2 regions of the Lactiplantibacillus sp. 30.2.29 genome follow, and region 2 is predicted to be linked to the other one. Evidence: predicted binding sites of a transcription regulator. Region 2 holds the regulator's gene; the other holds the start of a gene.
What was found. The regulator HrcA, encoded in region 2, represses chaperone genes, less so after heat shock. The targets are predictions, from matches to a motif close to TTAGCACTCNNNNNNNNNGAGTGCTAA.
Positions count from the first base shown of each region.

Region 1 (12,656 bases), on a different contig from region 2:
TCGTATTTTGGGGCCCTCGGTAAACGCGGGTATGGATACGATGTTGAAACGCTGCTGGCATTTTTCAAAAAAATTCTAAATCAGGACACGCTAACCAACGTCGCGCTGATTGGGGTCGGTAATTTAGGCCACGCCCTGTTGAATTTTAATTTCCATAAAAATAGTAATGTCCGGATCTCAGCGGCTTTTGATGTTAATGAAGCCATTGCAAATACGGTCCAGAGTGGGGTTCCCGTCTATCCAATGACGGAACTCAAAAAGCAATTGATCGAACAACAGATTGAAATTGCCATCTTAACGGTGCCAACAACGGTTGTTCAAAAGATTACCGATGAGTTAGTTGATGCGAATGTTAAAGGCATCATGAACTTTACCCCATTACGGATCTCAGTTCCAGAAACAGTGCGGGTTCAAAACGTTGATTTAACCAATGAATTACAGACCTTAATTTACTTTATTGAACATTATGGTCAACAATTGGGTGACAACGGTCAAGATGAACCAGACGAAGATGAAGATTAGTCTGCGCATGCATCTCAAGATTATGATACCAAAAAGCTTCTCTGAAATAAATTTTCGGAGAAGCTTTTTTGAACGTCTAAATTAATGCCACGAACGAATAAGCGACGCAATCTAATGAAGTGCAGTCAAGAGCGTCGGCACAACGACCGCAGCGTTCATCAAAATATGAGACGTCATCGAAGTCTGAATTCGGCCGGTATGTTGATAAAGCCAGCAGAACAGCAATCCAACGAAGGCGTAGAGAATTAGATGACCGTCCGCGTGGGCGAGGCTGAAGAGAAAGCTCGAAATCAAGGCGGCCCCGATTTTGCCGGTCACCGCACTCAAGTTACCAAAGATGACCTTGCGGAAGACGATTTCTTCCATAATTGGGGCACCCACGATAATGGCTAAGAAAAATACCGGGTATTGTTGCCCAACGGTGAGTAGGGTCGACGTATTGTTGGAAGCCGTCGATTGCCCCAACATCGCAGTTATTTTAAGAATCAGAACTTGGCCGACAATGACTAGGACGAGCCCAATCAGGCCCCATAGAATGGCGACCAGCCAGTTACTGCGCTGCTGCTCAACGGCGTTTTTGGCTGTCATTCGGCGTGCTAGCCACAGCAATAGCAGTGCGCCGACCAAGTAGTCGACCGTTTGAATCAAGAAGACTTGGGACCCCAGTTGATGAAAGGCGGCCACTAAGACGCTTGGTAGCGCATAAACAATAAAATAAATAATCAGAATTAAGATTGATTGGCGGCGATTAACCATCAGCTCACGTCCTTTTTGAAAGTTTGTTCGATTTTTTCATTAACACACGCATTGTGTTCGTTAATTTATCATGAATCATGATTAAATCATGGTGTTTTCTGAGTTCAAGCCCGCCAGCTGAGACCCGCTGGAAACAGTGCGAATTTGCGTAAACCTACTGTTGTGGTGACGTCCTAAGCCGGCTTCCAGGCATTCTGGGCAATGGCCGGAACGTGGTGGACACAGATTTAAGCCGAAGCCCACGTCTTAAATACTGGTCTTTCATGTCTCCTGCAATATGGATGAAACGTGTTCGGGTCAGACTGGGACTTCCGGTTAGCTACGCCAGAACGCCAAGCGGAAATGCACCGCTTAACGCCCTGGCTAGGCTAATCCTCAGTCCCAACCCGTCTGAACCTCACACTCTGAGAAACACTTGGCCTTGCCCAGAATACCTTCCAGCCGGGATGGTATTCGAAAGGCGGACATGTGCGGACCCAACTTTTGGTTGGATTAGTCGTTGGTTCCTTGGTACAGGTCCATTTTGACCTTTAACTGTCAGACTGGTTTCTAATGATAGTTAAACTTTCTTGCCCATGTTTTAGGGCCTCTGACAAGGAACGTCACTGAACTTGTCGAAATCTTTCCTAGTCGTCTGAGATAACAAAGTCTTGAACTCCAAATGAAGGCAATATTATCGGCTACTTTCAAAACTAGTTGTCATTGAAAGTAGTCAATAATATTTAGGTAACCCTCTCAGTGCTCAAACATCGTAAGGCATCCTCGATACTGATCAAAAAGTTTGCCTGAAGGACCAGGCACTTAATTCAGTGGTCAATTTTACCAAGATAGGTGGCTGTTCATCTGCCATTCGAGCGGGTTCCCGACTGGAGGGGCTGGCGGACAATGCTCAGTAGCCAAATTATTCTTAGCTGGAAGTGGGGTGCTTCCGGCTTAGAATAAGACTCGTATTTGAAATTGCGTAGTGGGTTTCTGCGTGAGTTCAAATCGACGTCGGCTTACGTTCCAGCAATTGTCAGCCAGCCCCGGAGGTCGGAATCGGACGCGTATCGGCTGACGAACAGGAATCCACCAACTGGCACATTTTAATCATTATGAATACAAAATAATAACAAGCACAACACATATTAACACGATAATACCCATTATAGTCGATTTGACATTCTTTGACTAATAATTGACAAATCACTTGCAATCTCAAATTAAAATGATATAGTTGACAATGTAATTAGCACTTGAGGTTCAGGAGTGCTAAAAAAGAATAAATGGAGGGATTCACGTGTTAAAACCATTAGGAGATCGCGTTATCTTGCAACAACAAGAAGAAGAAGAACAAACCATTGGCGGTATTGTTATCGCCAATAACGCTAAGGAAAAGCCCCAAAGCGGCAAGGTTGTTGCCGTCAATGACGGTCGTGTTTTAGATAACGGGACAAAAGTTGACCCCAGCGTGAAGGTCGGCGATCAAGTCTTATTTGACAAGTATGCCGGTACTGAAGTGAAGTACCAAGGTGATAAGTACTTGGTATTGCACGAAAAAGATATCGTTGCAATCGAAGACTAATCCATTTAAAGGACGCAATTTAAAATAAACTAAATTCATGAGGTGAATAAGGATAATGGCTAAAGAATTAAAGTTCTCTGAAGATGCACGTTCAGCTATGCTAAAAGGTGTCGACCAATTAGCTAACACAGTTAAGTCAACGTTAGGGCCTAAGGGTCGCAACGTCGTATTGGAACAATCATATGGTTCACCAACCATTACTAATGATGGGGTTACCATTGCCAAAGCCATCGAATTAGATGACCACTTTGAAAACATGGGTGCCAAGTTAGTTTCTGAAGTTGCTTCAAAGACTAATGACATCGCCGGTGATGGGACGACCACTGCGACTGTTTTGACGCAATCCATCGTAACGGAAGGTATGAAGAACGTTACGGCCGGTGCTAACCCTGTTGGCATTCGTCGTGGGATTGAAGAAGCTACTAAGACGGCGGTTGACTCATTACACGCGATGGCACACGAAGTTAAGACGCAAGAAGATATTGCACAAATCGCTTCTGTTTCATCAGCAAGTGAAGAAACTGGTAAGTTAATTGCTGAAGCTATGGAAAAAGTTGGTCATGATGGTGTCATCACGATTGAAGAATCCCGTGGTGTTGATACGAGCTTGGACGTTGTTGAAGGGATGCAATTCGACCGCGGCTACTTATCACAATACATGGTTACTGATAATGATAAGATGGAAGCCGACTTGGACAACCCTTATATCTTAATCACAGATAAGAAGATTTCAAACATTCAAGATATCTTACCATTGTTACAATCCATCGTTGAACAAGGCAAGCCATTGTTGATCATTGCTGATGACATTTCTGGCGAAGCTTTACCAACCTTAGTATTGAACAAGATGCGTGGGACGTTTAACGTTGTCGCTGTTAAGGCACCCGGTTTTGGTGATCGGCGTAAGGAACAATTACAAGATATCGCTATCTTAACTGGCGGAACGGTTATCACTGACGATCTTGGCCTTGAATTGAAAGATACGACGATCGATCAATTAGGTCAAGCGAACAAAGTAACGGTTACTAAGGACAACACGACCATCGTTGAAGGTGCGGGTTCTAAGGACGCCATCTCCGAACGGGTTGAATTCATCCGTAACCAAATCAGTGAAACGACTTCTGACTTTGACAAAGAAAAGTTACAAGAACGTTTAGCTAAATTAGCCGGTGGGGTTGCCGTTGTTCGTGTCGGTGCCGCTACTGAAACTGAATTGAAAGAACGCAAGTACCGGATCGAAGATGCTTTGAACGCCACTCGGGCTGCCGTTGAAGAAGGCTTTGTTGCCGGTGGTGGTACTGCCTTGATCAATGTCATCAAAGACGTTGCTGCATTGAAGGAAACTGGTGACGTTCAAACTGGGATCAACATTGTCAAACGTGCTTTGGAAGAACCAGTTCGTCAAATCGCTGAAAACGCTGGTTTGGAAGGCTCCGTTATCGTTGAAAAGATGAAGGAACAAAAGCCAGGTGTTGGTTTCAACGCTGCGACTGACGAATGGGTCGACATGATTGAAGCTGGTATCGTGGATCCTACTAAGGTTACACGTTCTGCTTTACAAAATGCCGCATCTGTTTCAGCCTTACTCTTAACGACTGAAGCCGTTGTTGCTGAAAAACCTGAAGAAAATGCACCCGCTGCACCAGCCGCACCAAACCCAGGTATGGGCGGTATGATGTAAACAAATCGTAACATTAAGCACTTACTCGGCTGAGTAAGTGCTTTTTTAATGCTGTTGGGGTGCAAATCAACTAAAATATGGGTATTGATTTATCCATAATGGAGCGGTAGGATTAGTCGTTAACGCAAAACAGGGGTACCTGGTCGTGCCCGGTAGTTTTAACTGGTAGTATTAATCAAGCTAAAGTAGTAGAATCTACTTTGACTTAGCTTACTTGGGATAATTATTTTGGACATAAAGGAGTTATTATCATGTGGCGTTATTTAAAACGGTTAGTTATTGGGAAACCGTTAAAAACCATGGACGAGGGTGGGCAAGCGCTCACTAAGTTCAAGGCCCTGGCGCTGCTGTCGTCAGATGCGCTATCATCAGTGGCTTACGGTACTGAACAGATTACGACGGTCTTAATTACACTTTCAGCGGCTGCTTTGATGTATCAATTGTATGTCGCGGCGTTAGTGCTGGTCCTACTGTTTGCCATCACGATGTCGTACCGGCAAATTATCCGGGCTTATCCATCTGGCGGGGGCGCCTACGTGGTTGCTAGTACTAACTGGGGTCGTCCAGCTGGACTAGTGGCTGGAGGCTCGCTGCTCGTCGACTACATGCTGACGGTGGCGGTTTCGGTGACTTCAGGGACTGAAGCCATTACGTCGGCAGTTCCGGCGTTAGCCAATTACCAAGTGCTGATTGCGGTACTGATCGTGATCGCAATTATGGCGCTGAATCTGCGCGGAATGCGTGAATCCGCATCATTCTTAACCTTCCCCGTATACTTTTTCATTATTATGATTATTGGCATGATTCTGTGGGGCATTATGAATATTGCGAGTGGTAACTTAACTTACCATGCATCCGCCGCTGTTGGGGCGCCCGTACAAGGCATGACGCTAGTACTGTTCCTGCGAGCCTTCTCCTCTGGGTCGTCATCACTGACCGGGGTTGAAGCTATCAGTAACGCGGTGCCAAACTTTAAACGGCCTAAGCGTAAAAATGCGGCCAATACACTTGCCATTATGTCGCTCGTGTTGGCAGTATTCTTTGGTGGAATCACTTATTTGAGCTACTACTTGGGAATCAAACCGCAAGCAGACAATACCGTGCTGTCACAAATTGCGACGGCGGTCTTTGGTCACGGCTTGTTCTACTACTTGCTCCAATTAGCCACTGCCTTGATTTTAGCGGTTGCCGCTAACACCGGTTTTTCCGCGTTTCCAATCTTGGCGTACAACTTGGCGAAGGATAAATTCCTGCCACATGCTTACATGGACCGGGGCGACCGGCTAGGCTACTCTAATGGGATTATCTCGTTAGCCGTCGGGGCGATCGCGCTCATCTTTATTTTCCATGGTAAGACGACGCTCTTGATTCCGTTATACGCGGTCGGGGTGTTCGTGCCGTTTACGTTATCTCAATCCGGGATGATCGTGCACTGGTTGCGCGAACGTGGTCAATGGTGGTGGATGAAAGCCGCTGTTAACTTCCTAGGTGCCTTGATTTCGTTAGGTCTAGTGGTCTTCTTATTCTTGCTCCACTTTGGCAACGTTTGGCCATACCTAATCGTGATGCCACTGTTGCTTTACATGTTCTTCCGGATTCACGTGCATTATAAACGAGTAGCTGCCCAATTGCGGGTGGTCGCAAAGGAAAAGGCCGCTATTCATGATTATGATGGGGCCACGGTGATTGTGCTCGTTTCAAATGTTACGCGGGTAACGGCCCAAGCGGTCAACTATGCGCGTTCGATTGGGGATTACGTGATTGCGATGCACGTGTCCTTTGATGAAAATCCTGAAAAGGAACATAAAACGGCCGCGGAATTCAAAGAAACCTTCCCGGATGTTCGGTTCGTCGATATTCATTCGTCGTATCGTTCGATTGCCACGCCAACGTTACGCTTCTGTGATGTGATTGCCAAACGGGCGGCGGAACGGAACTTCTCTACTACCGTTTTAGTCCCACAATTTGTGCCTAAAAAGCCTTGGCAGAATATTCTGCATAACCAGACCAGCTTACGGCTGCGCGCGGTATTAAATTCGCGTGAAAATATTATTGTGTCGACTTATAACTACCATTTAAAAGAATAGTAACTTGATATTGAAACCCGGTATAACTGCCGGGTTTTTAATTTTGTGTCATAATATGAGTAACGATGGTTATAATTTAAGGGTTTGATTAGCACGTGACGGTTCAAATGTGAACGAATTGTGTTGCCTTTCCTAAGTTTTGGTGAAGCAAGTTGTCAAGCGTCATTGGGATTTGTATAATTATCATAATAAGAGTGAGAAGGGGGTTGCGCACAAATGATCAGGTTTGAAATTTTAGTATGCCTAGTGGCGACCATGATAGTTTCTGCAATCTTGACGCCGTTTGTGCGGAAGCTCGCATTTAAAATCGGGGCGGTGGACAAACCGAATGTCCGGCGGGTCAATAAAATACCGATGCCAACAATGGGTGGCTTAGCGATTTTTATTTCCTATACCGTCGGGACAACTGTCCTCTATCTGATGCACCAATTTCCTAGTCGCATCTTTTTCGCGCTATTAGGTGGCGAGCTGATTATTATTGCGACTGGAATTATCGACGATATTTATGAACTGAAACCCCGTCAGAAGATGTTGGGTATCACATTAGCGGCACTTGAAGTTTACTTTATCGGTGGCATCCGAATGACGACCTTTACCTTTCCGTTGCTGGGATTGATTCATTTCCAATGGTTAAGTTTGCCGGTGACGCTGTTATGGATTTTAGCCATCACCAATGCGGTGAACCTAATTGATGGTCTGGACGGCTTAGCGACCGGAGTCTCAATCATTTCACTCACGACGATGGGGATCATCGGGTTATTCTTCTTGAATGCGAATATGTTTGTCTCGTTGCTGATTTTTACCCTAGTTGCAGCGATGATGGGCTTCCTGCCGTACAATTTCTTCCCAGCAAGAATTTATCTGGGGGATACGGGTTCCTTGTTCATCGGTTTCATGACGGCGGTGTTCTCGTTGTTTGGACTCAAAAACGTGACGTTGATTTCCGTTGGGATTCCAGTGATGATTTTAGGCGTGCCAATCACGGATACGGTCTACGCGATGATTCGCCGGATCTTGAATAAAAAGCCGATTTCGCAGGCGGATAAACATCACCTGCACCACCGGCTGATGCAATTAGGATTGACCCATCGACAAACCGTCATGGTCATTTACGGGATTGCATTGATTTTTTCGTTCATTTCATTGCTTTACCCGATTTCATCGATCTGGGGTTCAGTTCTCCTGACGATTGGCTTGTTACTGGGACTGGAACTCTTCGTTGAAGCAATTGGCTTAGCTGGCGATAATCGTCAGCCGTTACTCGATTGGATCAAACGAACCGTTGCCCGGCTGACTTCCAAGACTAATCATTAAAAGTTAAGTCAACAATCAGTTGAATGTAAGGCCCTCCGATATGGTGATTGGTGGCGACGTCATCAGTACGCATTAGTTAGTGGTCTAACTTACTGCTCAGTTCTGAGTGAGTCCACCGTGGTAGTTTGGCTGCCAGATTGATGGCCTCGCGCTTAAGACAATGGGCACAGCTGGTATCATTCAAATGAAAATACACTTTAAATTATTACAGGCATCCGCCACGTCAATCGTGCGGGTGCCTGTTTTTCGTTATCGCTGCTTGCGTTCATCAACCTCGACTTTACCAAAACTATACAAGCATTTTACACAATCGTCATTCACAATTTACAAACGATCAGTAATATTAAGCATGTTCCAAGCAATCAACGAAGTGTAACCGTCGAGTGGTGATGCTGCTCCATCACCAGCAACAATACTCCTACCCAGTTATGCGATGACGGTTATCATGTTGGTTGCTTCATTTTGATAGTCAATTGAAGAAGGGGAGTTTCAATTATGAAAAAAGCACTGACACTCGGCGCATTGGCAGTAACGATGACCGTTTTACTAGCCGGTTGCGGCAGTAGCTCAGCTACGAGCACGAAGAACACGAGTAGTAGTGGTAGTGGCAGCTCAAAAACAACCAAGATTGTGGCAACCGGATCAACCGCGTTACAACCACTGGTCGAACAAGCTGGCCAAGCTTACCAAAATGAACATGCCAACGTGACGATCAACGTTCAAGGTGGTGGTTCCGGTGCCGGCCTTAGCCAAGTTGCTAAGGGCTCAGTTAATATTGGAAACTCAGACTTATTTGCACAAGAACAAAAAGGGTTAGACGCCAAAGGGTTAGTTGATCATAAAGTGGCCGTTGTGGGGATGGCACCTGTCGTTAATAAGGATGCCGGGGTCACGAATGTTTCTAAGCAAGAATTAGTTAAGATTTTCCAAGGCAAGATTACCAACTGGAAAGATGTCGGTGGTAAGGACGAAAAGATCACCGTTGTCAACCGGGCACAAGGTAGTGGGACGCGGGCAACGTTTGAAAAATGGGGCTTAGATAATGCCAAAGTGGCAACGAGCCAAGAACAAGATTCAAACGGGACGGTTCAAAAAATCGTCAGCACCACACCGGGGGCAATCAGTTACTTAGCGTTCTCATACGTTAAGTCTGATGTTCAAGCCTTAGCCATTGACAATGTTAAACCAACTGAAGCCAACGTTGCCACTAACAAGTGGAAGATCTGGGCATACGAACACATGTATACTAAGGGTCAACCAACTGGCGAATTAAAGAACTTCTTGACGTACATGACGTCCAAGTCAGTTCAAGGCAGTTTGGTTAAGAAATTAGGTTACATTCCGTTGACTTCAATGAAAGTTGACCGGGGCCAATCAGGTGCCATTACTGATTTGAAATAACCGCAAAAAAGTCGAGCAAGTTGTGCTCGGCTTTTTGTGTATCCTAAATATGATCTAGCAGAACTACCGGTAATCCAGCTTAATCCTGAGATACCGGTACTTCCGCAAACTGTTCACCCTGTTCAGTGAAGGTCACTTGACCACTCAATAAATTAGTGATGGCCGTTTGCACCGCGGCTAACTCTGCTGCACTCACTGCGATCGTCTGGGTGACTTGAACGCCGTAATCGGTATTTAGTATGACCAGTTGGTTTTGCTGCAAGTAATAGTTCAACGCGTCGACGTTGCGGTAATCAAGAGCAATCGCCAGCCGCATCTGTAAAACCCGTTCGACTTTGCCACACGCTTCGATTGCAGCGGCCGGGGTCCCGTTGTAGGCGCGAATTAGGCCGCCAGCCCCCAGCTTGATCCCGCCAAAGTAGCGCGTCACGATCGCCAAAACATCGTGAACGTCATTAGCCTTAAGGACTTCCAGAATTGGGGAGCCAGCCGTTCCTGAGGGTTCACCGTCATCACTCATCCGTTGAATGTGGTCGTCGTCGCCTAGCATGTAGGCAAAGCAATTATGGTTCGCCTTCGGGTTGGCAGCGCGGACCGCGGCAATTTTAGCCTGGGCGTCCTCCTCGCTGGTAATGCGGTAAAGGTGTGCGATGAAGCGCGATTTCTTGATGGTCTGTTCAAAGACCGTGTCTTGGGTAATGGTGTAATAGGGTTTCGTCAAAATTATCGATTCCTTTCGTGGATTTCAGCATGATTTGCGTATGTAATCTATAAAGGGGTGAAGACGTGCAAGCACAAGAACTATATGGTCGGCAGTTAGCCTTATTCGCCGAGGCCGCGCGTGACTTACCGGCTGGCTGTCAAGTTTTGCCAGCGATGCAAGTGACGGCGACCCAGGTCCAGTGTCAACGCTGTGGCAGTCAGCTGGACCGCCAGCGCGCGCAATTACCGAACGAACAGTATTATTGTTACCAATGTCTGAATCTAGGTCGTATCAGCACCCTCGTTAAACTCTATCATATGTCAGAACCGAATGCTTTTGCAACGGTCCCGACCTGTACTTGGACTGGTCAGCTAACGGCTCAACAAGCCGCGTGTGCACAAATGATTCAAGAAAAGTTTGCCGCACGAGAACGACAATTATTGTGGGCGGTGACCGGTGCAGGGAAAACGGAAATGCTGTTTCCCGGGATCACTTGGGCCTTAGCACAACGGTGGCGCGTGGCCATTGCGTCACCGCGAGTCGATGTTTGTTTGGAACTGGCGCCCCGATTGCGAGCAGCATTTGCGGATGCGCCAATTGCCGTGCTGCATGGCCGTGACCCGGAACCGTATCAATATACGCAACTGACGATTTGTACGACCCATCAATTGTTACGTTTTCGCCACGCCTTTGATGTCCTGATTATTGATGAAGTTGACGCTTTTCCATTCGCAGCTAATCCGCGCTTGGCATTTGCAGTCAAGCAAGCGCTCAAACCAGATGGCGCACTACTGTATTTAACGGCGACCCCTAGTCCGGCGCTGTTACGGCAAGTTCGACGAGGACAGTTAGCGATTAGTTATTTGCCATTACGGTTTCATCAACACTTACTGCCGACGATTACGGTGCGATTGCAGCCCAACTGGCCCCAGTTACTAGCACACGGCAAGTTGCCGCGGTGCCTAATTCAACGGTTACGGCAGTATCAGACGCGGCACCAACGCTTTTTGTTATTTGTGGCGCGAATCGAACAGTTGGCGCCCGTGCATCATCTGCTCCAACAGTTATTTCCGCAAATGGCGGGGCAGACGGTACATTCGGCGGACCCAGACCGGTTGACGAAGGTCCAGCAGATGCGAGATAAAGCCGTTCAATACTTAATTACGACAACGATTCTGGAGCGCGGCGTGACACTGCCGGGAATCGATGTCATTGTCTTAGGTGCGGATGATGCCGTGTTTTCGACGGCGGCGCTGGTGCAGATTGCGGGCCGGGTCGGTCGTAGCAAGGCACAACCAACTGGACTAGTCTGGTTTATTTGTCAGCAGCATGGCCGTAACATTAAGCAAGCACAGCGTCAGATTCGTACCGTCAATCGAAAGGGGCGAGCATTGCGTGCCAGCATGCCTATTGTGTCAAAGTCAGATTCAGATTAAGTTAACCTTGCCGTGGTTATTAAGCTGGCAACCCATGCGCCGCCCAGTGGTTTGTGACCGTTGCTGGCAACGCTTTGAGTCGATCAAGCGTCTCCATGCTTGTCCAGGTTGTGGGCGCGCACAAGACCAACCGACGCAATGTCTCGATTGTGCCCGCTGGCCGACATTAGCTGGTTTTCATAACGAAGCCCTATTTCGTTACAATGAGGCGATGCAAACTTATTTTCATCAGTATAAATTCAGCGGCGACTATCAATTGCGACAGGTGTTTGCGACGGTGTTTCAACAAGCTGTTTGCCAGCGCATCGCCCACACCGCAGCAATAGTTGTGACGATTCCTGTCACGCTCGCGACGATGCAGACCCGGGGATTCAACCAAGTGAGTGGGTGGATACCCACGATTGAAACGGCGGCAGTACTGACGACTCAAGCGACGACTAAGTTAGTGCCGCAGTCCAAAAAAGACCGGCACGCGCGGTTGCTGACGCCCCAACCGTTTAAATTAACCACGCCGACAGATATTACCGGTCAGTCGATTTTAATTGTCGATGATATTTATACGACGGGCCGCACGATTCGGCATGCGGCCAGCCTGCTTTTAGAAAACGGTGCCAAGAGCGTGACAGGGCTGACCCTCGCCCGTTAATTTCGGTGGAAAGTGCCGTTTGGATTGTTTATTGTAGCGCTTTCTATTATAATGAAATTAAGCAAAGTAATTAGAGAGTGGTCCTTTAATTACTTTGGGTACACAGTAATGTGTGTGAAGGGAGAGAAGATCTATGCTAAATTTTAATATTCGCGGTGAAAATATCGAAGTGACCCAAGCAATTCGGGACTACGTTCAAAAACGGGTGGGCAAGTTACAGAAGTACTTTGACAATAATGTTGACTCAATTGCCCATGTCAACTTAAAAGTTCACCCAGACAAGACGGCTAAAGTCGAAGTCACTATTCCACTTCCCTATTTAGTTCTCCGGGCAGAAGAAACTTCTCCTGATATGTATGCGAGCGTTGATTTGGTGACCGACAAGTTGGAACGCCAAATCCGTAAGTATAAAACTAAGGTCAACCGTAAGTCCCGTGAAAAGGGCTACAAAGCGATTGACTTTGCAGCGACTGATGAAACAGTTGCCGCTGCCGACAATGATCAGGACGATAAGTTAGACGTTGTACGCACGAAACGCGTGGCTTT
Region 1 is NZ_JAGYGU010000015.1:33,205-45,860, forward strand. Features, by position in the region: gene KGF65_RS09740 (redox-sensing transcriptional repressor Rex) at 1-522, shown strand, start outside; gene KGF65_RS09745 (CPBP family intramembrane glutamic endopeptidase) at 634-1,278, opposite strand; gene groES (co-chaperone GroES) at 2,558-2,842, shown strand; gene groL (chaperonin GroEL) at 2,898-4,523, shown strand; gene KGF65_RS09760 (APC family permease) at 4,775-6,610, shown strand; gene KGF65_RS09765 (glycosyltransferase family 4 protein) at 6,827-7,924, shown strand; gene KGF65_RS09770 (phosphate ABC transporter substrate-binding protein) at 8,420-9,325, shown strand; gene KGF65_RS09775 (YigZ family protein) at 9,405-10,046, opposite strand; gene KGF65_RS09780 (helicase-related protein) at 10,112-11,464, shown strand; gene KGF65_RS09785 (ComF family protein) at 11,499-12,110, shown strand; gene raiA (ribosome-associated translation inhibitor RaiA) at 12,244-12,656, shown strand, end outside.
Region 1: groES (co-chaperone GroES) is a predicted target of HrcA. The motif match lies at 2,507-2,533, and genes of this name have one in related genera.

Region 2 (12,656 bases):
AGCCGGTTTGTTAGCCGGACAACCGTTTGCAACGACACTGATTGGGGATGCTTCACTGAGCCGTCGTCCAATGGAACGTGTGCGGCAACCTTTGCAGGCGATGGGGGCTCACATTGAGCTAACCGCGGGACATTTACCAATGAGGATTAATGGGCAACGACTACACGGTGGTCATACCGACATGCAGGTAGCTAGCGCGCAAGTCAAAAGTGCCCTGATCCTTGCGGCATTACAAGCGGACGGCCCCAGTACGATCGTCGAACAATTACCGACTCGTGACCATACCGAACGATTATTACGTCAATTTGGTGGCCATATCGAAACTGCGGCGGATGAACGTACGATTACCGTAACGCCACAACCACAATTGCAGGGTCAAACGGTGCAGATTCCCGGCGATTTTTCTTCGGCAGCGTTTTTTCTGACAGCCGCCAGCATCGTGCCAAAAGCCCATATTCGCTTGACCCAGGTCGGACTAAATCCAACGCGCACGGGTCTACTGAATGTTTTGCAGCGGATGGGTGGCCATGTTACCGTAACGCCGCAAACTCAAACCACTGAACCAGTGGGAGATATTGAAGTATCCTGTGCGCAGTTGCATCCGATTCACCTGATGGCTGCTGATATTCCAGCCATTATTGATGAACTGCCATTAGTGGCTTTGTTAGCTGCCACGGCGGATGGTATCAGTACGGTTAGTGGCGCTGCAGAATTGCGCGTCAAGGAGACCGACCGGATTGCGACTATCGTGACTGAGCTGCAAAAACTCGGCGTGGTGATTACGGCCCAACCGGATGGATTTACGATTGATGGTCGGGCAACTTGGCACCAACCAAAAGAGAATTTGGATAGTCATGGTGATCATCGAATCGGCATGATGATGGCGATTGCGGCATTACGGCTCCCTCAACCGACGCAACTCGCAGGTGCCGAAGCAGTCGACATTTCATACCCGACCTTTTTTGAAGATTTAGCACAGCTTTGTCAGGGGGTGCGTGTATGACAACGGTCTTAGTCAAGGGGATTGGTTTAATTGGTAGTTCATTGGCATTAGCAATCAAACAAGCTCACCCGGAAATGCGGGTGCTCGGGAGTGACTGCGATGTCGCCAGTCTGAGCTATGCCCAACAGCAAGGCATCATTGATGCGGCCGTTAAGGATTGGCAGGCTGCCGCACTGCAAGCGGATGTCATTTTGTTGGCGGGACCGGTCAATGTCATCGTGGCAGACTTAAAAACGCTCGCGACCTTAACACTGAAACCCAACGTGCTGGTCACGGATGTTGGTAGTACCAAACAACAAGTTGTACAAGCCGCACAGCCGTTACAACAACGGGGGATCAACTTTATCGGTGGTCACCCGATGGCAGGGTCGCATAAGTCAGGGGTGACGGCCGGTCGCGCGGATTTGTTTGAGAATGCCTTTTACTTTTTGATTCCTGGTCGCACGTCCGATACCGTCGTGACGCAATTACAAACGTTACTGTCGGCGACGCGGGTTAAATGGTTGACGGTGACGGCGCGCCAACACGACCGAATCGTGGGCCAGTTGAGCCATTTGCCGCACGTGGTTGCCGCCGCACTCGTCAATCAGACCCAACAGGTGTTGGCCGATTCACCATTAGGCTTGCGACTCGCTGCCGGTGGCTTTAAAAGCATTACCAGAATTGCCAGTTCTGATCCAACGATGTGGACGGCGATTTTGGCCACTAACGCTGAACTCGTAACCAGTGAATTGCAGGGCTATATTGACCGATTGAGTGACATTAAGACGGCCATCACTCATCAAGATGCGACTCGTGTTCATGAGTTTTTTGCGACGGCCAAAGTCACCCGTGACCGGCTTGGACCAGAACAACTGGGTGGGCTACCTAACTTTTATGACCTGTTTTTAAACGTGCCTGACCAGGTTGGGGCGATTGCGGATGTCACTCAACGTTTGGCAGCTGCAAAGTTGAGCTTGGTGAATATTCATATTTTAGAAATTCGAGAAGAAATCGACGGCGTTTTACAGCTGACGTTCAACGATGCCGTTGCACAAAATGAGGCGGCAACTTTATTAACGACAGCCGGATACCAGATCGTGAGGAGGAATTAATTAATGATGCAAGCAATTTTAATTGGATTTATGGGTAGTGGCAAGACAACGGTCGGCCGGATTCTAGCGCGCAGTCTAGCAACTGCCCACGCGGATTTGGATGACTTGATCGTCCAACAAGCGGGGCGGCCAATTACGACGATTTTTGCTGAACAGGGTGAGGCCTACTTCCGACAGTTAGAACACCAAACCCTGTTGCGTGCGCTTCAAGCAACCGGGGTGCTTTCAACCGGTGGCGGTACACCGACGATTGAGATGAATGCGGTTAGTCTAAAACAAAGTACGGTACCCGTCATTTGGTTAACTGCAAATGATGACACGATTATTCAGCGGGTCCAACAAGATTCCGGGCGGCCACTAGTCAATCAATTAGACCAGACAAGCCTACTCGCGCTCAAACGGCGTCGCCAAGCGTTATATGCCGATGTCGCCGACTTAACGATCGCCACCGACCAATTGACGCCCGCGCAAATTGCTGACCAGATTCAGGACTGGCTCAGCGATCAGCGTGCGGTACGGCAGGCTGAATAAGTATCACGGCTTGTGCGTCATGAATGATGGTTGAAACGTGCCATTTAGTTGGATTACTGTTCGTCAGCCGATGCGCTTCCTAGTCCGACTTCCGGGGCCGGCTGACAACGCTGGAACAGGGCGGACATCGATTTGAACTCACGCAGAAACCCACTGCGCAATTTCAAATACGAGTCTTCTTCTAGCCCGGAAAACCCGCCCGGACAAGAAGAATTTCGCCCTTGAGCATTGTCCGCCAGCCCCTACAGTCGGGAAGCCGTTCGAATGGCAGATGAACGGCCACTAATCTTGGTGCAATTGACCATTGAATATTAAAAGACGGGCCCTTCATGCGAACTTTGAACAACAACATTGATGATAATTTGTGGTGCTCATTTACCAGTAAGTCTGAAGATTATCACTTGATTCAATGGAAATTAGGCTAAAAATCAGACGATAAAATTGCCATCAGTGTAGAATTTGAGGTTTTAACGGTTGTGTCGACAAAGAAAGTTCCGTTAATGTTCAGCTATGCTGATGGTTCATCGTTTTACAGCACGGATAAGTCAGTTTGAATATTAATGAAAATTAGTGAAATTTGTCTTACCGGCGAATATCAAAATGGCTGTTATTAAGTGTCAACGACCATTCCATTAAAAGGTTGGGTCCACACATATCTGCCTTTCGAATACCATCCAGGCTGGAAGGTATTTCTGACAATGCTCAGCGTTTTTCAGAGTGTGAGGTTCAGACGGGTTGGGACTGAGGATTAGCCTAGCTAGAGCGTTAAGCGGTGAATTTCCGCTTGGCGCTCTGGCGTAGCTAACCGGAAGTCCCAGTCTGACCCGAACACGTTTCATCCATACTGCAGCTAACGTGAAAGACCAGTATTTAAGACGTGGGTTCTCGGCTTAAATCTGTGTCCATCGCGTTCCAGCGTTGTCAGAAATGCCTGGAGGCCGGTATAGGACGTTTCTATCGCTGAAAGTTTACGTAAACTCGAGCCGTTTCCAGCGGGCCTCAGCTGGCTGCTTTTGAACTTAAGAATTGGGATCTTTTAACCATCTTTAGTGCCAGCTCACAATGTATCATTGCCATTAAATGCATAATATCAATCACATCATAACCGCGCTTGCTCTAAACCAGCGCGGTTTTTGTGCGGCAAGTGAGTAATTAGGTCGGACAGTAGCTAATAATTACTGATCAGTGGATACGATGAATTCACGTATTAATCCGCTTACATATTGGGTGGATGTGGTATACTGAAAAATGTCGATTAATCTGCTTTTCGTGGTGCCATGACCGCATTAGCGATGGTAGGTCAGCAGCTGACTTAGCGAGAACAGTGATTAATCCGGATGAGAACGAAATACCATTAATCTAACCGAAACGATTAAATGAACGATTATTAGAGGAGTTTTTTATGTTAAACGGGATTCTACCATTATATAAACCACGCGGAATGACTAGTTTTGACTGCGTTGCAAAAATTCGGCGGTTGTATCAAACCCGCAAAGTTGGTCACTCTGGGACGCTGGATCCAAATGTGGACGGTGTCTTGCCGATTTGTATCGGGAATGCGACCAAGGTCGTGCAATTTCTAGTGGCTTCTGGTAAAGAATATCAGGGCAGTATTACACTGGGCTTCGCCACAACGACTGAAGACTTAGATGGTGATGAAATCGCTCGTCAAGCTGTCGATGCCCCGTTTTCTGATGCCGCTATCGATGACGCACTCGCCCAAATGACGGGTGACATCACGCAGATTCCGCCCATGTTTTCGGCGGTCAAAGTTAATGGACGGCGGCTCTATGATTATGCCCGGCATGGTGAGACGGTCGAACGGCCGCAACGGCACGTGACGATTACCAGCTTCAAACAACGCCAGCCCGCAACTTATGATTCAGAAGCCAAGACGCAGACGATTTATTTCACGGTCGCCTGCAGTAAAGGGACCTACGTCCGCACGTTAGCCGTTGATGTGGGCCGGGCACTCGGGGTTCCAGCCGTCATGAGTGACCTGACGCGCCTCAAGAGCGGCGGTTTTACCCTTGATGAAACGGTGACTTTTGAAGAAATTGCGGCGCATGCAGATGCCGGGACAGCTGGCGAATTGCTAGCACCTATCGACAAAGCGCTCAGTCAATACCCACGGGTGACTCTGACTGATGAACAGTGGCAGCGCGTTAAGAACGGTGCCCCGATTTCAGCCGCTGAGGGGCAACAATCCGCACCAGATGCGAACACGATGGTTGCGTTAGTTTACCAAAACAGCCTAAAATGTCTATATAGTTATCGACCGGACGAACAGCGGTACAAGCCGTTTAAAATGTTTGCGGTCAATTAAGGAGTTTTTGTCATGCAGGTGATTAATTTAAAGTACCCCGTGGCGGCGAGCCAAATTCCCGCTGGGCCAATTGTCTTGGCGCTCGGTTTTTTTGACGGCGTTCACCGCGGACATCAACAAGTTGTCGCAACTGCGCGTCAAGCCGCCCAAACTCAGGGGGCCAAGCTCGCAGTGATGACGTTTGACCAGCATCCCTCGGTCGTTTTTCAGCATACGGATCCGAAAGAGGTGCGCTATTTGACCACGATCGACCAAAAGACCACACTGATGGCCGAACTAGGCGTCGATATTTTATACGTGCTGCATTTTGATGCAACGGTCGGTGCCATGCCACCGCAAACGTTCGTTGACCAGCTGATTGTGGGACTACACGCCACCACCGTCGTCGCAGGCTTTGATTACACGTATGGTCCGGCTGATATCGCGAATATGCAACGGCTCAACGACTATGGCCGCGACCGGTTTAACATTATCGAAGTGCCCAAAGCGGAGTTGGATGCTGAAAAAATCAGCTCTACACGCATTCGACAGGCATTGGATGACGGCCAAATTGACGTCGCCAACCGTTTATTAGGCTATCAATATGAAACTGCCGGTGAGGTCGTCCATGGTGAAGCCCGTGGAAGGACGCTTGGATTTCCGACTGCCAACGTGGCGCATGATTCGAATACCAGAGTGCCGGGAATCGGCATTTATGCGACGATGGTCAAAACGGGCAGTCAATGGGTGATGGGGATGGCCTCAGTTGGGCGCAACGTCACGTTCGGCGATCATCGGCCGATTACCGTTGAAATTTATTTGCTCGATTTTCATGGTGACTTATACGGTCAGCATTTGACCGTTCGGTGGGGTCACCGAATGCGCGGGGAAATCAAATTTTCTGGCGCGGATGCGCTTGTCGAGCAGTTAAAACATGACGAACAAGCGACGCGTGATTATTACGACGCACACCCATTCCAAGCAACACCACGGTTACAAGTGACAGCACAATCAAATTCATTGGAGGCATAGATGATGGATACAAGCACAATTTTTCAACACGGCACACTCGGTTTACTCGTTCCTGGTTTATTTGATGGCACGATTACGGCTGGTGAACTCTTAACGCATGGAGACACGGGCATCGGGACGTTGGACGGGTTGAACGGAGAGGTCATTATTTTGGATGGCCATGCTTATCAGGCACGTGAAGACGGTCAGATCCGCGAGATTGCGGCTGATGAGACCTTGCCATTTGCATCGGTGCACTTTGAAAAGCCAACGATCAGTGCACAACTTGCTGACCTGAAGCAAGCTGACTTTGAACAACAAGTGATTCGTGATTACCGGTTGACCAACGTGTTTGCCGCGATTCGTGTCGACGGGACGTTTGCCAAGGTCAAGACCCGGGTTGCGCCACGGCAGGAGCCACCTTACAAGACATTGGTTGAAGCAACGGCGACCCAACCAGAATTTACCGGTGAAAACGTCGATGGCACGATCATTGGCTACTATGCACCACACTTGTTCCAGGGTGCGACGGTAGGTGGCTTCCATTTGCACTTTCTCAGTGCTGACCACCAATTAGGCGGCCACTTACTGGGCTTTGAAATTGCGCAAGCGACGTTGAAAGTGCAACATTTTGCTGATTTCCACGTGCACTTGCCAATTGATAATGAAGCTTATTTACAAGAACAATTTGATAATGAAACGATCGACCACGCCATCAATAAGGCGGAACGCTAGACTAGAACAGTCAACGACGGTGCTTTGTTGCTTGGTTGGAATCAAACTCGGCTCTCGGAAATGAATCATTTCTGGGAGTTTTTTAGTTGGCGCCCTGTTTGAAGGCTGGCTGCTAATTGAAACTTGCTTGACAATGCTTGAATGACTGATACAACGAGGTGCGTTTAAGACCATCAACTCGGGCCTGACAAACTAACAAACACGATACAGGCATCCCACTTGCATTGCCTAATTAAAGGGTGTATATTAGCACTCGAAGGTTAGGAGTGCTAAAACTGATCAAGGTGAAGCCAGCCTTTACATGGCAATGGTTTCTGAAATGAAATCAGTGACATTCTTTTCCAGAAATACTTTGTCTTTCCTTGACTTTCGTCGGGGGGGTTGTTATATTAGTAATTGTGTTAGCACTCCATTAAGTTAAGTGCTAAAAAGAGGTGATGATCACGTTAACTGAACGACAAAGCCTAATTTTAACGGCAATTGTCCGTGACTATACCGAGGGCGGTAATCCAGTCGGCTCCAAAACGTTGGTTCAAGAACTACCGATGAAGGTCAGTTCGGCAACGATTCGTAATGAAATGGCGCATTTGGAAGAATTAGGGTTAATCGTCAAAACGCATTTGTCTTCAGGTCGGATTCCATCGATCAAAGGGTATCGCTACTATGTTGATCATATTTTGAAACCCGAAAAGGTTGATAGCCAAGACTTGAAGGTGATTCAACATTCGCTAGGTGGCGAGTTTCATAAGATTGATGAAATCGTGGCTCAGTCAGCGGATATTTTATCACAGCTCACGAGTTACACGACTTTTACGCTGCGACCAGAGTTAAAGGACAGTCGCTTAAGTGGATTTCGATTGGTGCCATTAGGTAATCACCAGGTCATGGCTATTCTGGTGACGAATAACGGTGATGTCGAGAACCAGACGTTTACGATTCCTAATGATATTTCGGGAGACGAGCTCGAACCAGTCGTTCGCTTTATCGATGATCAACTGGTTGGCCTGCCGTTACAAGACGTCCTCCGTCAATTGAATCATGAGATTCCAATGAAGCTTGCACAGTACTTGCAAGATCCAGATGGGTTCTTAGATATCTTTGGCAGTGTGTTGTCCAAGGCAGCTTCTGAGCGGTTCTATGTTGGCGGTAAGTTGAATCTATTCAACTATACCGACCAGCAGAGCCCTAAGGAATTAAGGTCATTGTACTCGTTACTGGATCAAACAGATCGCTTAGCTAATGTGATTGGCCCACCTGGTCAGCACATTCAAGTGCGTATCGGTAATGAGATCACCAACGATTTGCTGAAGAACTACAGTTTAATCACGGCGACTTACGATGTTGATCAGCACGGTCAAGGGGTCATTGCACTGCTTGGACCGACCGCAATGCCGTACTCGCGGATGATTGGACTGATGGGCGCGTTCCAGCGTGAACTGGCCCGCAAATTATTAGATTACTACCGGTACTTTGACGAGTGACGGACGGGGAGATGAAAACATTGGCAAAAAAATCAACGCGTGCGACGTCTGAGGAGACTCAGTCGACGTCCACTGATTCAGCGACAACTTCAACTGCCAGTGAAACTGCAAAGGCAGCAACGAGTGCAACTGAGCAAGCCGAGCAAACTGCAAAAGCCACTCAAGTTGACCCACAAGCGCAGCAAATTGCTGATTTAAAAGCGCAGTTAGCTGATAAAGACGATCAATTACTACGCGCACAGGCCGAAATCGTTAACATGCAAAACCGCAACAAGAAAGAACAAGCGGCGTTGCTCAAGTATGACGGTCAGGCTCTCGCAAAAGACGTTTTACCAGTTCTAGATAATCTGGAACGGGCGTTAGCAACTGAAGCGGACGATGAAGCGGCCCAACAGTTGAAGAAGGGTGTTGAGATGGTCTATGGTCATCTACAAGATGCTTTGAAGAAACATGGGGTCACTGAAGTTGCGGCTGCGGGTGAAAAGTTTGATCCAAACGTTCACCAAGCTGTTCAAACAGTGCCGGTCGATGATGATCACCCAGCTGATACGGTGGTTCAAGTCTTACAACGGGGTTACCTGTTGAAAGATCGGACCCTCCGTCCAGCGATGGTCGTTGTGGCACAATAAATCAAAAAATAAAATTAATTTAAAAGAGGTTTGTTAATTTATGGCAAGTAATAAAATTATCGGGATTGACCTCGGGACTACTAACTCTGCGGTAGCGGTTCTTGAAGGTACAGAACCTAAAATTATCACGACTCCTGAAGGTGGCCGGACGGTGCCATCAGTAGTTGCTTTCAAAGATGGCGAAACTCAAGTTGGTGAAGTTGCTAAGCGGCAAGCGATCACCAACCCAAATACGGTTGCTTCAATCAAGCGTCACATGGGTGAAGCAAACTACAAAGTTTCTATCGAAGGTAAAGACTACACCCCACAACAAATTTCAGCGATGATCTTACAATACATCAAGGGCTTTGCTGAAGATTACCTTGGCGACACAGTTGAAAAAGCGGTCGTTACGGTACCTGCTTACTTTAACGATGCGCAACGGCAAGCCACCAAGGATGCTGGTAAGATTGCCGGTTTAAACATTGAACGGATTATTAACGAACCAACTGCCGCTGCTTTGGCATATGGTTTGGATAAGACCGACAAAGATGAAAAAATCTTAGTTTATGACCTTGGTGGTGGGACTTTTGATGTCTCTATCTTGGAATTAGGCGACGGGGTCTTCGAAGTGTTATCAACGAATGGTGATACTCACCTTGGTGGTGACGACTTTGACCAAAAGATCATCGACTGGTTAATTGCCAACTTCAAGGCTGACAACGGTGTCGACTTGTCACAAGACAAGATGGCCTTACAACGGTTAAAGGATGCTGCTGAAAAAGCGAAGAAGGACCTCTCTGGGGTTTCTGAAGCACAAATCAGCTTACCATTCATTTCCGCTGGTGCCAGTGGCCCATTGCATTTGGAAACTACGTTAACGCGTGCTAAATTCAACGAATTGACTTCTGACTTAGTTGAAAAGACACGGATCCCAGTTGAAAATGCGTTGAAGGATGCTGATTTATCCGCTAGCGACTTAGACGTTGTTATCTTAAATGGTGGTTCTACTCGGATTCCAGCCGTTCAAGAAGCCGTTGAAAAGTGGACTGGCAAGGAATCTAACCACTCCATCAACCCTGACGAAGCGGTTGCTTTAGGTGCAGCAGTTCAAGGTGGTGTGATTACCGGTGATGTTAAGGACGTTGTTTTACTTGATGTAACGCCACTTTCACTTGGTATTGAAACCATGGGTGGGGTCTTCACTAAGTTGATCGATCGTAACACGACGATTCCAACTAGCAAATCCCAAGTCTTCAGTACGGCAGCCGATAACCAACCAGCTGTTGACATTCATGTCTTACAAGGTGAACGGCCAATGGCAGCTGACAACAAGACACTCGGTCGGTTCCAATTAACGGATATTCCGGCTGCACCTCGTGGGGTTCCTCAAATCGAAGTTAAGTTCGATATTGATAAGAACGGTATCGTGAACGTTTCTGCTAAGGATATGGGCACGAACAAAGAACAGAAGATTACCATCAAGAGTTCATCGGGTCTTTCTGACGATGAAATTGATCAAATGGTCAAGGAAGCCAAGGAAAACGAAGATGCCGACAAGAAGCGTAAAGAAGAAGTTGACTTGAAGAACGAAGTTGACCAATTGATCTTTACGACTGACAAGACTTTGAAGGAACTTGAAGGTAAAGTTTCTGAAGACGAAGTTAAGAAGGCACAAGATGCTCGCGATGCTTTGAAGAAGGCACAAGACGATAACAACATTGACGAAATGAAGGCCAAGAAGGATGATTTGAACAAGATCGTTCAGGACTTATCCGTTAAGTTGTATCAACAAGCTCAAGAAGCTCAGGGTAGTCAAGCTGGTGCTGACGGCAGTGCCGCTGGTAACACAGATTCAGCCAAGAGCGGTGATGACAACACGGTTGACGGTGACTTTGAAGACTTGGATAAAGACAAGGACAAGAAGTAAAATCGTCAGAACAAAAGGCCAAGGCCACGTGGCTTTGGCCTTTTTAGTTCAAATATGCTAGTATTAATGAGACTTAATTTAAGGTTCATTAGGAGGTTACAATGGCAGAGCAAGACTTATATAAGGTTCTGGGTGTTGAAAAGGATGCCAGTCAGGACGAAATCAAGAAAGCGTATCGGAAGCTTTCGAAGAAGTATCATCCTGATTTGAACCATGAACCTGGCGCGGAAGAAAAATTCAAAGCAGTCAACGAAGCGTACGAAACACTCGGTGACGCCCAAAAACGGGCTCAGTATGATCAATTTGGGTCAACTGGTGGCCAACAAGGCTTTGGCGGTGGTGCCGGTGGGTTTGGTGGTCAAGACTTTGGCGGCTTCGGTGGCGGTGGCTTCGAAGATATTTTCAGTTCGTTTTTCGGTGGCGGTGCTGGTGGCTCACGGCGAGCTAATCCAGCTGGTCCGCAACAGGGACGCGACTTACAATATGAGATGTCACTGAAGTTTGAAGATGCCATCTTCGGCAAGAAGACCACGATCACTTATAATCGCGAAGAACAATGTAAGACTTGTGAAGGTACCGGTGCTAAGCCAGGGACTTCGCCAGTAACTTGTTCGAAGTGTCATGGTGCTGGGTACATTCAAGTTCAGACGAATACCCCACTTGGTCGGATGATGAGCCAACAAGTCTGTGACGTTTGTCATGGGACTGGTAAGGAAATCAAGGACAAGTGTGCCACTTGTGGTGGGACTGGCCATACTGAACAAAGCCATTCCATCAAAGTGACGGTTCCAGCTGGGGTTGAAGAAGGCCAACAAATGCGTCTTCAAAACCAAGGTGAAGCCGGGACGAACGGTGGTCCTTACGGGGATCTGTTCATCATCTTTAGAGTTGAACCTAGCAAGGATTTTGAACGGGATGGCGCGACCATCTACTTCAAGTTGCCAATCGACTTTGTTCAAGCGGCCTTGGGTGATGAAGTTCAAGTCAAGACGGTTCACGGTGACGTTAAGTTGAAGATTCCGGCTGGAACTCAGACGGGAACGACTTTCCGGCTTCGTGGCAAGGGTGCGCCACGTTTACGTGGTAACGGGAACGGTGACGAACGGGTCACGGTCAACATTGAAACGCCTAGCCATTTGAACAAAGGCCAAAAAGAAGCGTTGAAGAGTTTTGCCAAAGCCAGCGGTAAAACGGTCGCCGGTAACGGCAAGAGTTCACTCTTCGATAAGTTACGCGGTGTTTAACGCCAGTCAATTCATTCCAGAATCGTACAAGTAGCAGTCGATCATCTTTCATGAAAATGAAAGGTGACCGACTGCTTTTTTTCGTGGCCTTGTAAAGTGAGACCACTCTGTTTATTAACTAACTTTTCAGTAGCGCGGTTTTTGCTCAAACGGTTACATTATCCTGTCATCTCGTGAATCGTGAGTGCTAGAATTAGTCAAGGAGGTGAAGTAATACGTCGTTAACGTGTGGGGGCCTAACGTTGATGTTACAAAACCGTTACAAATATGTCATGTTCAGACACGCAAATGCAGGTTTTTGTTCTTTTTGAGGTATCGCCCGTACAAGCACCTGTTCGGTTGGTACACTGATATTTGAACTTAGCGTCCTATTAGCAAATAGCGCTAATATCACCAATCAGTTCGTAATTGATAGCTAATGGGGAGGTTCATCATTGTGAAGCGAAGCAAACTTTTAGTCACAGTTTTGCTTGGACTGCTGATTGTTGGTGCTGGGGGCGGCTACTATGTCTATCATACCGAGCGACAGGCCGCAATTGCTAAGAAACAACAAACAAAAAAGGCGCGTAACAAAAAAGCAGCCTTGAAAGACAGTATCTTGAGTCAGAAGGTTAATCAAACCTCGTTTTCAAACAACCAGGATACGAATCAACAGATTACTAAAATACTCAATCTAAGCCATTTTGTTGGTTCAGCCTTGGTCGTCAAGAACGA
Region 2 is NZ_JAGYGU010000001.1:24,851-37,506, forward strand. Features, by position in the region: gene aroA (3-phosphoshikimate 1-carboxyvinyltransferase) at 1-1,003, shown strand, start outside; gene KGF65_RS00105 (prephenate dehydrogenase) at 1,000-2,097, shown strand; gene KGF65_RS00110 (shikimate kinase) at 2,104-2,628, shown strand; gene truB (tRNA pseudouridine(55) synthase TruB) at 4,031-4,954, shown strand; gene ribF (riboflavin biosynthesis protein RibF) at 4,967-5,965, shown strand; gene budA (acetolactate decarboxylase) at 5,969-6,679, shown strand; gene hrcA (heat-inducible transcriptional repressor HrcA) at 7,117-8,160, shown strand; gene grpE (nucleotide exchange factor GrpE) at 8,181-8,789, shown strand; gene dnaK (molecular chaperone DnaK) at 8,830-10,698, shown strand; gene dnaJ (molecular chaperone DnaJ) at 10,800-11,942, shown strand; gene KGF65_RS00150 (serine hydrolase) at 12,361-12,656, shown strand, end outside.